Regions from separate parts of the Janthinobacterium breve genome, predicted to be linked through region 1. Evidence: predicted binding sites of a transcription regulator. Region 1 holds the regulator's gene; each other region holds the start of a gene.
The links. The regulator FNR, encoded in region 1, switches genes on or off when oxygen is low (the NO sensors DNR and NnrR bind a similar motif). The targets are predictions, from matches to a motif close to TTGATNNNNATCAA.
Positions count from the first base shown of each region.

Region 1 (4,210 bases):
GCTCTGGTCGCCCTGTGAAAATGCGGAAAACAGTTGCTGTTGCTGCAATTCCGTCATGCCGATGCCCGTGTCGCGCACTTCGAAGCGCAGCCAGGCGCGCCCGTGCCCGCTCTCGGCCAGGCTGACGGCCACTACCACTTCGCCGCTCTCGGTGAACTTGATGGCATTGCCGGCCAGGTTGACGAGGACTTGCTGCAGGCGCTGGGCGTCGCCCACCAGGCGCCGCGGCACGTCGGGCTCGACGGCGATGGCCAGTTCCAGCTCCTTTTCGCCCGCATTCATGGTCATCGTCGTGGCCAGGGTATTCATCACTTCATCGAGGTCGAATTCGACGGGCGACAATTCCATGCGGCGCGCCTCGATCTTCGAATAGTCGAGCACGTCGTTGAGGATGCCCAGCAGCGACTGGCCCGCCACGCGCACCATGGTCAGATACTTGCGCTGTTCCGTATCGAGCCTGGTATTGCCCAGCAGATACACCATGCCCAGCACGGCATTGAGGGGCGTGCGGATTTCATGGCTCATGTTGGCCACGAAATCGCTCTTCGCGCGGTTGGCCGCCTCGGCCCGGTCGCGCTCCTGTTCCAGCTCCGCCGCGCGCGATTCGAGTTCCTGCTGCAGGCGGTCGCGTTCGCTCATCAGGCCGTTGAACGCTTCCGTCAGTTCGCCGATCTCGTCGCGCTGCTGCACCGGTACGGGGGTGAAACGGCTGCCGCTGGTGCGCAGGGCGAGCAGGGTGTCGCGCAGGCGCACCAGCGGCGACAGCAGGCGCACGGTGACCCAGCCCAGCACGGTAGCGGCCAGCAGCGAAGCGAGAATGCTCCACAGTACCAGCCGGTACAGCACACCATCGAACGGTTCGAAGGCATCCTCGACGGGCAGCGAGGCGGCCAGCAGCCAGTTCACGGACTTCAGGCGCTTGAAGCTGTTGACGGCCGTGACGCCGCGGCTGTTGGTGCTGACCATGCTGCCTTCACCATCTTCCTTCAGTAACTGTGTGGTCGTCAGGTTGGCGTTCGGCTTGCGCGGCTGCAGCAGCCGGCTGGTATCGGGGTGCAGCACGTAGCGCGGCGCGGCGTCGCGCGTGATGATGAAGTAATAGCCGCTCTTGCCGATCTTTTCCGTGCGCAGGCGGCCCAGCAGGTTATCCTTGTACAGGCGCAGCACGCCGATCACCACGCCCACCACCTGGCCGTTGGCGCCAAGCACGGGCGCCACCATCTGCACGATGGGCATGCCGCTCGATTTGCCCAGTATCGGTTCGGTGATCATGGGTTGACGCGTGCGCAAGACGGTCTGGAAATATTCGCGTTCGGCAACGTTGATGCCGGCGCGTCCCGTGACGAGGGGCATGTCGGCCACGACGGCGCCTTGCGCGTCGAGCACCAGCACGTCGTCGAACAGCACCAGCATCGAGCGGCGCGCATAGTATTCGCGCAATTGGGCGGGCTGGGCGATCAATTCCGGCGGCTGCTGCCTGGCCGTCAGCGTGACGATCTGCAGCAGCATGCCCAGCTTGTCGTCGAGCTCGGCAGCGGTGCGGGTGATCAGGGACGATTGCTGGCTCAGCAGTACTCTGGTGAAGTCGGCGCGCATGTGCTGCAACTGGATCATGGTGACCAGCGCGATCATGGCGATCGAGGTCAGGCTGGTGGCCAGCGCGACTTTTGCTTTAATGCCGAGAGGCTTCATGATTTCCTTTTCAGTACCGTGCGGCACAGGCGGCAGATAATGCTGTCAGGAATTTTCCTATCAATACATCAACTTGGCAAGCGGCGCCGCGCAAATTGCCCTCCCCGCATGGGCTTTTGACGATGTTGCCAGATAATTAAAGTCAGAACGTCGTTTATTCAGCGCAATTGCGGTGAAATTGGCACACGGCAACCGTGTATGCAGTAAACTCGTTATTGCATTTTCTAAAAGGTAACGACATGACTGAAGCGCTACTCACTCCCACCTTGCCCACAGTGAACGTGGAAGCGTTGCGTGCGCGATGCTCGACCTGCAGCATGCATCAATTGTGCCTGCCGATGGGCCTCGATGTGGGCGACATGGACAGGCTGGACCAGATCATCGGCCGCCGCCGCAAGATCGTGCGCGGCGCTTCGTTGTTCCGTATCGGCGACTCGTTCCAGAATCTGTACGCGATCCGCCTGGGGCACTTCAAGACGTACCAGATCAATCCGGGCGGCGAAGAGCAGGTGACGGGTTTCCAGATGGCCGGCGAACTGCTGGGCATGGACGCCATCAGCGCCGATCGCCACCACTGTAATGCGGTGGCGCTGGAAGACAGCGAAGTGTGTGAAATTCCGTTTTCCAGCCTGGAACAATTGCTGGGCAATATGCCGACCCTGCTGCGCCATTTCCACCGCATGATGAGCCAGGAAATCACGCGCGAGCAAAGCGTGATGCTGTTGCTGGGCAATATGCAGGCGACGCAGCGTTTTGCCGCCTTTATCGTCAACCTGGCCTCGCGCTATGAAGCGCGCGGCTATTCGGCCAGCAAATTTCAGCTGCGCATGTCGCGCGAGGAAATCGGCAATTACCTGGGGCTGACCATCGAGAGCGTCAGCCGTTTATTGTCGAAATTCAAGAAAGAAGGCTGGCTGCGCGTCTCCAACCGCGAGATCGAGATCTTGCAGCCGGCCAAGTTGAAAGCCATTACGGCCGGCACGGACGTCTGCAAGTAAGTCTTACAGCTCTTCATCGGCGTGCAGCGCGATGCTGCGCTGCAGGGGCCAGGTCCAGATGCCGGACAGGCGCCACTCGCGTTTGTCGTTTTCCACCAGCACTTGCCAGCGGCTGCGCTCGAGCATCGGCAGCGCTACCGAGAAGTTGCCGGCCGCATCGGGCTGCACCAGCAGCTTGATATCCTTTTCCGGCAAGGTCGCATGCGCCAGGTGCAGCTGCAGCGGACCCTGGTAAGCCTTGCCGAAGCTGTGCACGGAACCGCTGAGGCGCGCTGACGCCACATCATAGGACAGGCTGGTATCCATCGCCAGGTCGCTGGCGATCGTATCGCGCCGCAAGTCCTGGTTGATCGCCTTGCCCTGCTTGTAATAATCACCCACCACCAGCGCATCGGGCTGCGTAAACGCGATATACGCCATGCAGCTGCCGACGACCACGGACAGGCCGGGACCGATCATCAGCAGCCAAGGCCAGCGATGCTTGTACCACGGTGCAACGGGGGCTTGCAGCTTGAGACTGTCGGACATGGTATTTCTCCTGATTAATTGGCCAATCCCCATCCGGGGACTGGCCTTCCTACAACTTCGTGGCGGCGGCGAGGGCACCCGGTCCCCGTCCGCCTTTCCTTGTTAGCGCGGCACGATGAATACCGCGCTTTCACGCACATGCAGCGATGGGTCGTCCAGCGAGTGCAATTCGATGGCAATCTTGTTCGAGCCCTTCTCGCCGACGCCGTGCGGCACGCGCAGGCGGATAGGCCAGCCCAGCGTTTCCGTTGGCTGCAAGGTCACCTCTTCGCGCGTCAGCAAGGTCAGACCCGGCAAGCCGGAAGCGCTGATCTTGAAGTGCTGGGTTTGCTCCGAAGTGTTCATGATCTGCAGACGGTAAACGTTCTCGATCATGCCGTCTTCCACTTCGCGTCCCATCGAACCGCGGTCGCGGATGACGTCCATTTTCAGGGGCGTGCGCAGGGCCAGCGAAGTACACACGGCGATGATGATCAGGGCCAGGATGGAGGTGTAGATCAGCACGCGCGGACGCATGGCGCGCTGGCGTATCTGCTTCGAACTGAAGTTGTTTTCCATCGCATGGTCGGTACTGTAGCGTACCAGTCCCCGTGGCCGCTCGACCTTGTCCATCACGCTGTTGCAGGCATCGACGCAGGCGGCGCAGCCGATGCATTCATACTGAAGGCCGTTGCGGATATCGATGCCGGTCGGACACACCTGCACGCACAGGGTGCAGTCGATGCAGTCGCCCAGCTTGTCGTTGTTGCCGGCCTTCTTACTGATGGCGCCACGCGGTTCGCCGCGCTTGGTATCGTAGGTGATGATCAGGGTGTCCTGGTCGAACATGGCGCTCTGGAAGCGCGCGTAGGGGCACATGTATTTGCACACCTGCTCGCGCAGCCAGCCCGCGTTGCCGTAGGTTGCCAGGCTGTAGAACAAGACCCAGAACCATTCCCAGGGACCGAAATTGAGGGTGGTCACCGCCTGCGCCAGGTCCTTGATCGGCGTGA
Region 1 covers NZ_JBNYXY010000011.1:232,591-236,800, forward strand. The annotation lists gene ACQ4W0_RS23180 (response regulator) at 1-1,692, opposite strand, end outside; gene fnr (fumarate/nitrate reduction transcriptional regulator Fnr) at 1,932-2,690, shown strand; gene ACQ4W0_RS23190 (FixH family protein) at 2,694-3,218, opposite strand; gene ccoG (cytochrome c oxidase accessory protein CcoG) at 3,321-4,210, opposite strand, start outside.

Region 2 (4,210 bases), on a different contig from region 1:
ATGAGGGGTTCCTGCCTGCCGCTGTCCTTGCTGCTGCGCTCCTTGCTGGTCATCGTCGCTCCCGTGGCGTGGTCTAGAATTTGAGCAGCGCAGCCGTCATGACCCCGCCGTACAGCACGAACAGGCTGCCCAGGCAGCCGGCAAAGCCATAGCGGGCGCGGCGGCGGCGCACCTGCTGCAGCGGCGTCCAGTTCATCGATACCGTGCCCAGCACGTTCAAGCCCGTGGCATCGCGAAGTTCGGCGGGGCTGAGGAAGGTGGGGCGCACCTGGCTGATCAAGAGGGCCGTGGCGATGCCGGCCACCAGGCCCGCGCCCAGCGCCGCGCTGAACAGCAGCGGACGGTTCGGGCCGACGGGCGCATATTGCACCGTGGGCGGGTCGATGATCTTGAAGGCCATCATCTCGGTGGTGGAACTGAGTTCGCCCGACAGCTTGGCCGCTTCGCGCCGGCCGATCAGCTTTTCATAGTTTTCCTTGTTGATGATGTAGTCGCGGTTCAGTTGCGCCAGCTGCGATTCCACCTCGGGCACGGCATTGCTTTGCGCCAGCAGGCGCTCATTGCGCGCGTTGTATTCCTGCACGCGGGCGCGGATGGCGGCCACCTTGGCGTCCGCGTCCGTCAGCGCCACCTTCAGTTGCTGCAGCATGGGGCTGTAGTTCTTGCCCGGGTCGCCGGATGCCGTTTTCAGCTTGCTTTCCTCGATCTTGCGCTCTTCCAGTTGGGCAATGAGGCGCTTCGAGGCGATGATGTCGGGATGCAACTCCGTAAATTGCATGCGCAGGCTGTCGAGGTTCTTGTTGAGTGAGGCGATGCGCTCGTCGAGTTCCGGATTCGTGATGGCCGCCGCGTTCGGCTCCAGGTCGAGTACGGGCTCGTCGCCCTCGATCTGGCTCAGGATGGCCTTGCGCGATTGTTCCGCCTCGACCAGTTCCAGCTTGGCATTGTTCAGGCTATCGGATGACATCAGCAGCTGGCTGCCATAGTCGATGCCCTGGCGCGGCAGCAGCAGGTTGTTGCGGATCTTGAATTCCTTCACCAGGTTTTCCGCCGCGCTCAGCTTGTCCTCGTAATTCTTGATCTGCTCGTCGATGAATTGCACGGCTTTCTGCGAATCGCCCTTCTTGCCCTGGAAACTGCCTTCGACAAAGATGGTCAGCAGGCTTTGCACCACGTCGCGCACCAGCTTCGGGTCGCGCCCGCTGTAGCTGATGGTGTAGATGTCGTAGGCGTTGGTGCCGGTGATCTTGATGCGGCTCATCAGCTCATCGAGCCGGGCTTCGTGTTCGCCCACGGTCTTCGAATCGAGGTCGAGATCGACCATGCGCATGACGCGCTCCACGTTCGGGCGGCTGAGCAGGGTGCGGCTCATGATGGCCACCTGTTGTTCCGTGTTCGGCACGCTGGTCATGCCGGCCAAGAGCGGCTTGAGGATGGTTTGCGTATCGACAAACACGCGCGCCGACGTCTGGAAGTCGTCGGGCAGGGTGATCACCTTGATGAAGCCGACTATCGCCACCAGCCACGCCACCAGCACCGCATGCCAGCGGTACTTCCAGATGCCTTTCAGGCTGGAAAGCAGTTGCTGTATCAATTGCTCCATGTCGCTTCCTTCTGGTGACGGTGCTGCACGGTCGATGGCTGGGCGGCGCGGACAACGGCGTCTTGCAAGAAATGCTTGCCTGTTGAGTAAGCAAAGTATAGGGCGCCTGTCGAGCAAGATTTCCCAAGATGATTGCTTCTTGATACGCCTCAAGGTTCACTTGCCGGGTTTTAATAATCATAGGAAGTTCGCGGCCCAGGCTGGTTCTGCGGGGCCGGCCATGGACGCGTCATCGACTCGAAGAGGTCCCGCATGAATCCGTTTCGCCGTGCATTTGTCTGCCACACGCTGGTACTGGCGGCTAGCGCCAGCTTGCTGGGGGGGCTGCCGCACACGCTATCCGCTGGCGCCGGCCGACGACAGCGCGCCCATGCACGATTACCTGATCGGCCCTGGCGACTCCGTCAACATCATTGTCTGGCGCAATCCGGAAGTGTCGCTGACGGTGGCCGTGCGGCCGGACGGCAAGATCACCACGCCGCTGTTGGAGGATCTGGCCGCCAGCGGCAAGACCTCGACCCAGTTGGCGCGCGACATCGAGCAAGCCCTGGGCAAGTTCATCCAGCAACCGGTGGTGACGGTGATTGTCACCAATTTCTCGGGCCCGTACGGCGAGCAGATCCGGGTCATCGGCGAGGCGGCGAAGCCGCAGGCGCTGCCGTACCGGCTGGGCATGTCGCTGATGGACGTGCTGATCGCCGTCGGCGGCATCACTGACTTTGCCGCCGGCAACAAGGCCAGCATCATCCGCATGCGCGACGGCAGCCAGCAGCAGCTGGGCGTGCGCCTGGAGGACCTGCTCAAGCATGGCGATATTTCCGCCAACGTCATGATGCGGCCGGGCGACGTGCTGTTGATACCGGAGAGCTTCTTTTAGTAGCGATCTCAGCAATGTCAAAACAGCACATATATTTGTCTTTTTGTACTTTTCGGCAAATTTCAGCGTGCATTTTTGCTATCTAAAGATAAATTTCTTCTGTTTTTTTAGCTGATGTTGGGAACTTTTCTGGTTTTTTTCTTGTCACAAGGCATTGGCTTCAGTCCGTCTCGACGGCGGCCGATGAACGTGAGGACAAGATGAGCTTTCAAGATGAACCCATTATTTCCTTCGACACGCCAGGCACCTTCAGTGACCTGGTAGTGGGCGAGGGGCAGATCGACCCGGCCATGGAGCACGAGCTCGACCTGCAGCGTTTTCATATCCGCATGGCCAATTCGCGTGGCCGGCGCGAAGCGGCCAGTTTGCTGATCCGCAAGATGTACGGCTGGCGCGGCTATGCCGTCGATCCCGGCATCGCGCATGCACTGAATAAAATCACCCTGTTTGCGGAAACGGCGGGCTCCACCGTCGGCACCATGACCTTGTGCCTGGACAATGACGAGACGGGCTTGCCCGCCGATGAAAACTTCCGCGACAAGCTCGACGTGCTGCGCGAGCAGGGCCGGCGCCTGTGCGAACCGTCGCGCCTGGCCATCGACAAGGGCGTGAGCAAGCGCGTGTTTGCGGCGCTGATTCATATTTCTTATATCTATGCCCACAATATTCATGGCTTTACGGATTACGTGATTGAAGTTAATCCACGCCATGTGGTGTTTTACAAGCGCATGCTCGGTTTCAAGGATTTTGGCGGCGAGCGAGAGTGTACGCGCGTGGGGGCGCCGGCCGTGCTGCTGCGCCTGGACCTCGATTACATGGGGGCCCAGATCAGCAAGTACGGCGGCATGATGGAACAGCATGGGGGTGAACGATCGTTTTACCCCTTTTTTTTTCCGACATGGGATGAACCCGGCATCACCGACCGGCTCAGGCAGGGGCGCAACTGACACTCATTTATTTTTCAGCATGATCGCCTGCATGTGGCTGCCCGGAATCGCATACGTGATGCCGCTGGGTGCGCTGATGGCGGCCTCTTTCAAGCCTTTGACATACACCATATTAACGATGCCGTAGACGAGACCGGTCTCGGGATCGAACAGGGGGCTGCCGCTGCTGCCCGGATATGCCGTCGCATCCAGCTGGAACACGATGTACGGTGTTTTTTTTAGTTGCGCCAGGCGCCGCGGGTCGAGGCGCTGCGCATTGTCGCTGGGCGTGACCACCGGCGTCAGCGACGACACGGTAGCGCGGTGCGTGACGTGATGTAAGCCCAGCAAGGCTCCCAGAGGAAATCCCGTAAACGCCATGGCCTGGCCTTCGCGCACCGTGGCCGCGTCGCCCAGCGCCAGGGCAGGCAGCGGCGCGCCCGCCAGGCGCAGCAAGGCCAGGTCGTGTTCCGTGTCCAGCACCTGCACTTTGGCCTGACGGAATTGCGCCGTCTCGCCCTGGCCCGTGAGAATGCCGATGACTTCGTCCGGATTGGCGTCGAGCAGTTTCTGGATCACGTGGGCGCAAGTCAGCACGCTCAAGCCGTCGCCCGCCACGAAGCCCGTGCCGATGAAGTTCAAGGGCGGCGTGCGCGTCTTTTGCAGGCTGCCCACGCCGACGATGGACGGTTTGATGCGCGCAATGACTTGCGTCAGGGCGTCGTCGGCACGGCAGGGCGCGCTGGCCAGGGCAAGGCAGGACAGCAGGGCGGAGGAGAATGTCAACGGCAGGGCTTTCATGGC
Region 2 covers NZ_JBNYXY010000007.1:112,455-116,664, forward strand. The annotation lists gene ACQ4W0_RS14965 (XrtA-associated tyrosine autokinase) at 1-53, opposite strand, end outside; gene ACQ4W0_RS14970 (XrtA system polysaccharide chain length determinant) at 74-1,603, opposite strand; gene ACQ4W0_RS14975 (XrtA/PEP-CTERM system exopolysaccharide export protein) at 1,947-2,480, shown strand; gene ACQ4W0_RS14980 (N-acyl amino acid synthase FeeM domain-containing protein) at 2,681-3,427, shown strand; gene ACQ4W0_RS14985 (S1 family peptidase) at 3,431-4,207, opposite strand; gene ACQ4W0_RS14990 (hypothetical protein) at 4,204-4,210, opposite strand, start outside.
Region 2: the regulator FNR is predicted to act here: its motif matches at 1,743-1,756, upstream of ACQ4W0_RS14970 (XrtA system polysaccharide chain length determinant).

Region 3 (4,210 bases), on a different contig from region 1:
TGTGTCCAGGCATGCGAGGCAGGATTATAGTCGGCTCGCTTGCGAGGAAACAATGTCCGTTGAATAAGTCCAGCGATCCGATGTGCGCTGAAGCAAACCGCAGGCCCGCGCCGATGATAAGTAAATGTTACTATATTGCAATAGATGTGCCAACCGCGCCCCATATCTCTTCGCCTATCTCTCAGACTGGAGCAGCTTGATGCAGGAATGCAGATTCAATATTTTCGGCACGCTGATTGCCATCCGGGGAAATCCGGGCGCCTGGCGCGCATTCTATCTCGGCGCGGAAGGCAAGCGCCGGCCCGCCGATTTCATTATTCCGGACGATATTCAAGCCGATGCGCTGTGCGAATACCTGGCTGACCTGTTCCATGAAGAGGCGACGCCGCGCAATAACACGGCAACGCAAATCAGCTCGCCAGCGGTCGAGGCCTAGCCTATTTCACCGGCTCGAACGTCACTGTCAGCCCGTTTCCCGTGGTCCTGATCTGCGTGGGCACGAACTGCACGCCCGCATAGCGCAATTCATCGGGCTTGAAGGTGTAGATGGGCGTTTCATGCATGAGCTGGTCGGCCACCAGGCTGGCCACCTTGGCGAACTGGCGCTGCTGCGCTTCATCCATGCCGTCGATGCTTACCTTGTCCACGCTCGCTTCGCTCAGGAAGACGGCGTTGCGCTGGGCGTCGAGCACCAAACGGCCCGACATGGCCAGGCTGCCGCGCCAGCTCTGGCGGATGAAAGGCGGCAGAACGCTGGCGTCCACGCTGAGGGCCACACGTTCACGCTCGGGCTGCAAGGACAGTTGCGGGTGGGTCAGCTTGACGTCCAGCACGGACAGCACGCGCTTGTCGATGGGAAAGCGGCGCTCCAGGCCTTGCTGCATCTTGCTCAGCGACACGTTGACGTCGCGCGGGCCGATCAGGGTGGAACACGAGGCCAGCACAGTACAGGCAAAAGCGGCGATGGCGGCGGTTTTCAGCAAGGGACGGATAGCGGTCACATTCATGGATAGTCTCGGTGGAAAGATGGCGCCATCTTACACATGCGCCGGCTTCAACACAAACGGCGCCCGGCTTGCGGCGGGCGCCGTTCTTTTACGTCTGCGTCTTAATGCACGAACAAGGCGATCAGTATGACGATGGGCAATGGAATGCCCAGCAGCAGCAAGAGGATGGAACGCATGGCAGTCTCCTAGATTGAAATGGATGATTTAAATGGTCACATGGCGCAGCACGCGCTCATGGTCGCGCTGGCGGCCGCCGAACGTTGCCGCCAGGCTGGCCACGAAAGCGCCCAGCAGCAAGGCGACGAACATCCACAGGGCCGTATGGGCACCGGCCTTGCGGGCCGTTTCCGCCGCTTGCTGGGCAGCCGCCTTCGCATCGGCGGCGGCCTTGGCGGCGCGCGCGTAGACGGCGTCAACGCGCGCTTCCGCTTCAGCCTGCGTCAAGCCCGTGCGGCTGGCCACGACCTGGCCCAGGTAGGCGCGGTCATCGGCAGCCAGGTTGCCCTTGGACAGGCCCGTGGCGAAGATCTTGCCGATTTCCACGCGCTGGTCGGCGAGCGTGACGCCGGCAGTTGTTGGCGCTGGCGTGCCAGCGGCAGGAGCGGCGCGCAGCAGCATGTCCGAGAAATAATCGAGCGGATTGGCGCCGCCACCCTCGCCTTGTTTGGCGCCCGCAGCACCAGCCGCTGCGACCGGGGACACTGCCGCCGCCACGCCGCTGCCCGCGTCGATGGCGCCGCTGAGCACGGCCCGCGTGCCGCCGGCCAGCACGGCCACGGTGATCAGGGTGGCCACGGCCCAGGCCAGCAAGCCGTGCGCCGTATCGCGGAAATGCACTTCATCCGTGTGGATGGAACTCCATTTCACGCGCAAACGGCCTGCCATGTAGCCGCCGATGCCGGACGCGGCCAGTTGCATGAAAGCCAGCCAGGCGATGGTCGACACGCCGATGGCCGTGGCGTTGAACGACCACGGTGACACGGACGATAGGCCCAGGCCCACGCCGAGGATCAGCAGGATGAAGGACAAGGCGGCGGCGGCGGCTGCGCCCGCCAGCACGGCGCCCCAGGAAACGCCCGGATTGTTCAGGTCCGACACGGACAATTGTGTAGCTTGCATGGAATTCTCCCTTGGTTGGTAATGTTTTTAGGCGCTCAGGCGGCGCTGCTCGTCAGCTGTTCCTTGCGTGCGGCCATTTCCCGGCCCAGCGCATCGAGGTCGACGGCCGTATGGCGCACCTTGGGAAACATGTCGCCCTCTTCTTTCTTGACGTGGTGTTCTATCTGCTCGGACAGCACCTTGACCTTGGCGTCGTACAGGTCGTCGGCGGGGTCCATCGCTTCGATTTGCGCAATCAGTTCCTTGGCGCTCGCGTGCTCGACGACGGCCTCGTCCATCAAATCGCCGTCGTGGATGGGGCGGCGCACGGCCGGGTAGAAAATCTCTTCTTCCAACTGCGTGTGTACGGTCAATTCCTGGCAAATCTGGTCGGCCAGCTTTTTCTTGGTGGCAAATGAGCGGTCGCTCAAGCCTTCATATTGGGCAAACAAGGCTTTGACAGCCTTATGGTCCTGCATTAATAAACTGATCGCATTCATGGCGCCTCCTTGTTGTAGATGAAATAAGGATGCGCCAAGGCAGCGCCAGCGTATGTGCGACGCCTTACACAAACTTGATATTCAATTCATATCAGTATCCTGCACCTACTTGATGCCGTGGTGGCCCATCAGGTCGTACAGCGTGGGCCGGCTCACGCCCAGCAGCTCGGCCGCGCGGGCGATATTGCCGTCGGCCCGCGCCAGCGCGCGCACCATGACCTTGTATTCGGCCGCTTCGCGGGCCTGGCGCAGGTTCAGCGGCTCATCCTGGGGTGCCGCCTGGGCACTGGCGGGCAAGCCCAGGTCGTCGGCGGCGATCTGCGGTCCGTCGCACATGATGACTGCCCGCCTAATGCAGTTTTCCACCTCGCGCACATTGCCGGGCCAGCCGTAGCTTTCGATCAGCTGCAGCGCGCCTGCGCTGAAATGCAGGCTGCCGCGCCCTTCGCTGGCGCAGAACTTGTTCTTGAAATGGTGGGCCAGCAAGGCGCAATCGCCGGCCCGTTCGCGCAGGGGCGGAATGCGCAAGACGATTTCGCTGAGGCGGTAAAACAGGTCTTCGCGGAAACGTCCCTGTTCCGCCAGCATCTTCAAGTCCTGGTGCGTGGCGCAGACGATGCGCACGTCGACGGCGATCTCGGCGCGCCCGCCCACGCGCTCGATAACCCGCTCCTGCAGGAAGCGCAGCAGTTTCGCCTGCAGCGCCATCGGCATGTCGCCGACCTCGTCGAGAAAGAAAGTGCCGCCGTGGGCCAGTTCGATCTTGCCCAGGGTTTGCCGCGCCGCGCCCGTAAATGCCCCCCGCTCATAGCCGAAGAGCTCGCTTTCCAGCAGGTTTTCGGGAATCGCCGCGCAGTTGATGGCAATGAAACGCTGCGCGTGGCGGCTGGACAGCGCATGCAAGCCCCGCGCAATCAGCTCCTTGCCGCTGCCCGAGTCGCCCAGCAGCATCACGCTGGCCGACGATGGCGCGACTTTTTCCACGCTGCGGCACAGTTTCAGCATGCCGGGGTCGCGGCTGACGATGCCGGCCAGCGGCGAGTCCGCCTGCGTCTGCAGCATGCGGCGGTTTTCCTGCTGCATGGCGTGCAGGTAGAACGCGCGGGCGATGACCAGGCCCAGCATGTCGGCCTCGAACGGTTTCTGGTGGAAATCGTAGGCGCCCAGGGCGATGGCCTTTAACGCATGCGCGCGCTCCTGGTTGCCCGACAGGATAATGACCTTGGTGTCCGGCGCCAGCGCGAGGATGTGTTGCAAGGTGGCCAGACCTTCCGTGGCCCCGTCCGGATCGGGCGGCAAGCCCAGGTCCATCGTCACCACGGCAGGCTGGTGGCGCCGCACCAGCGCCAGCGCCGCCTCGCGCTCGCCCGCCAGCAAGACCTCGTAGCCGTCAAAACTCCAGTGCAGCTGCTTTTGCAAGCCGGGATCGTCTTCGATGACCAGCAGTTTCTGTTTGCCCATGGCACTCCTTTGCTAGGCCGCGTGCAGCGGCAGGATCACGCGAAACGTGGTGCCCACTTGCGGCTCGCTGCGCACTTCCAGGCTGCCGCCCACTTCGCGCAGGTATTCGCGGCTTTCGAACACGCCGATGCCCATGCCTGCCGT
Region 3 covers NZ_JBNYXY010000007.1:408,196-412,405, forward strand. The annotation lists gene ACQ4W0_RS16280 (DUF7661 family protein) at 200-436, shown strand; gene ACQ4W0_RS16285 (DUF1439 domain-containing protein) at 438-1,007, opposite strand; gene ACQ4W0_RS16290 (hypothetical protein) at 1,212-2,126, opposite strand; gene ACQ4W0_RS16295 (hemerythrin domain-containing protein) at 2,162-2,605, opposite strand; gene prsR (PEP-CTERM-box response regulator transcription factor) at 2,711-4,066, opposite strand; gene prsK (XrtA/PEP-CTERM system histidine kinase PrsK) at 4,079-4,210, opposite strand, start outside.
Region 3: the regulator FNR is predicted to act here: its motif matches at 2,615-2,628, upstream of ACQ4W0_RS16295 (hemerythrin domain-containing protein).

Region 4 (4,210 bases), on a different contig from region 1:
GGCTGGGCAATATTGGCCCGCTGGCCGCCAAGCCGGTGATGGAAGGCAAGGGCGTGCTGTTCAAGAAATTCGCCGGCATCGACGTCTTCGACATCGAAATCAACGAGATGGACCCGGATAAACTGGTTGACATCATCGCTTCGCTGGAACCGACCTTCGGCGGCGTGAACCTGGAAGACATCAAGGCGCCCGAGTGTTTTTACATCGAGCGCCAGCTGCGCGACCGCATGAAGATTCCCGTTTTCCATGACGACCAGCACGGCACCGCCATCATCGTCGGCGCGGCCATCCTGAACGGCTTGAAAGCCGTCGGCAAGAAAATCGAGGACTGCAAGCTGGTCGTGTCGGGCGCTGGCGCCGCAGCGCTGGCCTGCCTGGACCTGATCGTCGACCTGGGCTTCCCGCTGAAGAATATCTACGTCACCGACCTGGCCGGCGTCGTCTACAAGGGCCGCGCGGAACTGATGGACCCGGACAAGGAACGCTTCGCGCAAGACACGCCGCTGCGCACCCTGGCCGAGGTCATTCCGGACGCAGACATTTTCCTCGGCGTTTCCGCCGGCGGCGTGCTGAAACAAGACATGGTGCGCAAGATGGCGCCGAACCCGCTGATCCTGGCGCTGGCCAACCCGAATCCGGAAATCCTGCCGGAAGAAGTCAAGGCCGTGCGCAGCGACGCCATCATCGCCACGGGCCGTTCGGACTATCCGAACCAGGTCAATAACGTGCTGTGCTTCCCGTACATCTTCCGCGGCGCCCTCGATTGCGGCGCCACCACCATTACGCGCGAGATGGAAATCGCCGTGGTGCACGCGATCGCCGACCTGGCGCATGCCGAGCAGTCGGACATCGTCGCTACCACCTACGGTATCAGCAACCTGTCGTTCGGTCCTGAATACCTGATCCCGATGCCGTTCGATCCCCGTTTGCTGATCAAGATCGCCCCGGCCGTCGCCAAGGCGGCCGAGGAATCGGGCGTCGCCACGCGTCCGATCAAGGACTTGCAAGCGTATGCGGACAGCCTGCAGCAATTCGTCTACCGCAGCGGCACCTTCATGAAGCCGCTGTTCCTGATGGCCAAGTCCACGCCGGCCGAACTCAAACGCATCGTCTACGCCGAAGGCGAAGAAGAGCGCGTACTGCGCGCCGTGCAAGTGGTGGTCGATGAAAAACTGGCGCGTCCTATCCTGGTGGGCCGTCCACCCGTGCTCGAAGCGCGCATCCAGAAGTTTGGCCTGCGCCTCAAGCAAGGCGTCGACTTCGACGTCATCAACCCGGACTTCGACGAGCGCTATCGCGAATACTGGAACACATATTACGCCATGACCAGCCGCAAGGGCGTCACCGAGGAATACGCCAAACTGGAAATGCGCCGCCGCCACACCCTGATCGGTTCGATGATGATCCACAAGGGCGATGCCGACGGCATGATCTGCGGCACCTTCGGCACCACCCAGCTGCACCTGAAATACATCGACCAGGTGCTGGGCAAGCGCGCCGGCAGCAATGTCTACGCGGCCATGAACGTGCTGATCATGCCGGAGCGCCAGCTGGTGATGGTTGACACGCACGTCAATGAAAACCCGGACGCCGAACAATTGGCCGAGATCACCATCATGGCTGCCGAAGAGATGACCCGTTTCGGCCTGTCGCCGCGCGCGGCCCTGCTGTCGCACTCGAACTTCGGTTCCAGCGACAGCGCTTCGGCGCAAAAGATGCGCGCCGCGCTGGCCATCATCAAGGAACGCGCGCCGGATCTGGAAATCGACGGCGAAATGCATGGCGATACGGCCCTCGACAGCAAGCTGCGTCAGAAAATCATGCCAAACTCGGCACTGAAGCACGACGCCAACCTGCTCGTCATGCCGAACATCGAATCGGCCAACATCGCCTACAATCTGGTGAAAGTTGCTGCCGGCAACGGCGTCGCGGTCGGTCCTATCCTGCTTGGCTGCGCCAAGCCCGTGCACATTTTGACGCCATCGGCCACTGTGCGCCGCATCGTCAACATGACGGCACTCTGTGTCGTGGACGCGGTCGCTCAGCGTAAAGCGTAAGCTGTTCTTCAGTAAAAGCCGCGTCATCCGCCAGGGTGGCGCGGTTTTTTTACCTCAATGCGCCATCAGCACGGGCAGTGTCATCTGGCGCAGCACGGTTTCCGTCACGCCGCCCAGCAGGATTTCGCGGAAGCGCGCGTGGCCGTAGCCGCCCATCACCAGCAGGCCCGCATGCACTTCGGCGGCCGTGGCCAGCAGCGCGGCGCCGATGTCGCCCGTAGTGATGGTCTGACGCACTTCGACGGGCACGCCATGGCGGCTCAGGTAGGCGGCGATGTCGGCGCCCGGATGGCGGGCCGGCTGCGCATGGCCGGTCGGCGGGTGCAGCAGGGCCAGCACCACCAGGCGCGCCGCGCGCAGCAGGGGCAGGGAGTGGCCGATGGCGCGCGTCGCTTCCATGCTGCCATCCCAGGCCACCACCACAGTGCTGTTGACTTCCGTAAACTGGTCCAGCGCCGCCTGGGCATGCCGGTGCAGCGCCGAAATCTGCGTCGCCGCGGCCGCGCCGCGCATGCCGCGGTTGTTTTCCAGGTAAAAGCGCGACATGCCCGTCATAGCCGCGCCGATCAGGTGCGCCTGGTGCGCGTGCGCCAGCCGCGCGGCGATGGCGATGCGCTGCGGCGCATGGCGCGACAGGTCGGCGTGGACGAGGATGGATTTGTAAGCCATATTGTCATTCGATAGCCAGGATAGCAACAAGGCTAAAAAGACAACACGGACAAGTCCAGCGTTGCCGTGCCTGGCGGCGATTTTCTTATGCTGGGCTTGATATGGGTCAAAAAAACACGGGCGACGGCCATCTGCAAGGCCATCGCCCGTAAATGGCGATCTATTTGATGTGCATCAAAAGGCTTGGCCCACCGCCAGCCATAATGGCATTGAACTCCATGCTACTTCCAGTGGTCTGCATCGGCGTCGGCAGCATCGTGTCGGCACTTCCTTGTGTGACGCAACAACGCTGGCCGTGGCGGGAGTTCACTTAATTGTAGGGCTGCAAGTCCAGCCACACGGCATACGACAGGCGCTTGCCATTCCACAGGCCGCCGCCGCGGATGACGGCGTCGCACGAGGTCAGCTGGCCCACCAGGTCCTGGCGGCCCAGGTTGCGGCGCAGGCGCAGGGCGTCGTTGTGCGACAGATAGCCAACCAGCTGGCCATCGATGAAGACGGCGATGGCCTTGTCCTGGAACGGATTGGCATCGTCGCAGACGAGCAGGGCCAGGCATTTTTCTTCCGCGTTGCCAGGGCCATGCTCGCCGGCCAGTTTGGCGATGGCGGGCTGGTACATCGATTCGTTTTCCACTTCCGACGCAAAGCGGCCCTCATCGTTCCAGTGGTGCGCGGGCGCGCCCGCAGGTATCGCCGGCACGTACTGGCGCACCGAGACGAGCGGCTTGTGCAGCGGTTTGACGGGCGTGCGACCGCTGAAGACGTAGTACAGCAGGGCGATGACGATCACGATGGCAAGCAGGTAAAGCATGGTATCTCTCTGATTTCTAAAGGGGGTAAGCCGGGGGCGCAAACCCGCAGCGCGTCGCTGCCGCTACTATAGCAAGTTCGCCGTGCGGCCCTGGATAATCCTCGCCATGATGCGGCGCCGCCGGCGCAGCGCCAGCGGGTCACTCAGCACGATGGGCGAGGCGCCCGTCAAGCCGGAATAATACTGGCCGTGCCGGCGCAGGACGATGGCATAGTCGCGCAGCGCGTGGCCGTGCGCCAGCATGCGCGCGTCGCAATCGACCTCGATGGCAAAGCGCAGCCGGTGCAACTGCCACCACAGGGGCAAGTTCCACGGCATGAGAATAATCAAGGCATGCGCCAGGGCCAGCCATTGCGGGTCGCGCGCGGCCAGCCGGCATTGCTCGTGCGCCAGCAGCAGCGCCTGTTGCTCGGGTGGAATCAGCGACAGCCAGACGGGCATCACGATGCGCGGCCGCAGCAGCCCCGCCACGCAGGGACCGATGCCGCCGCTGAGAAATACGGGCGTGCCCAGCAACGATGTTTTTTGCCAGCGGCGCTGGTGCGACAGCAGCCAGACGCTGCGCAGCGCCAACAGCAGCAGCATGCCCACCGACAAGACAAACCAGCCCAGTTTCAGCTGCGCCTGTTCCGCCGGCATGGCCGCCAGCACGCCGGGCAGCCATGCCAGCGGC
Region 4 covers NZ_JBNYXY010000001.1:261,430-265,639, reverse strand. The annotation lists gene ACQ4W0_RS01275 (NADP-dependent malic enzyme) at 1-2,057, shown strand, start outside; gene ACQ4W0_RS01270 (universal stress protein) at 2,112-2,726, opposite strand; gene ACQ4W0_RS01265 (hypothetical protein) at 3,037-3,537, opposite strand; gene ACQ4W0_RS01260 (M56 family metallopeptidase) at 3,604-4,210, opposite strand, start outside.
Region 4: the regulator FNR is predicted to act here: its motif matches at 2,891-2,904, upstream of ACQ4W0_RS01270 (universal stress protein).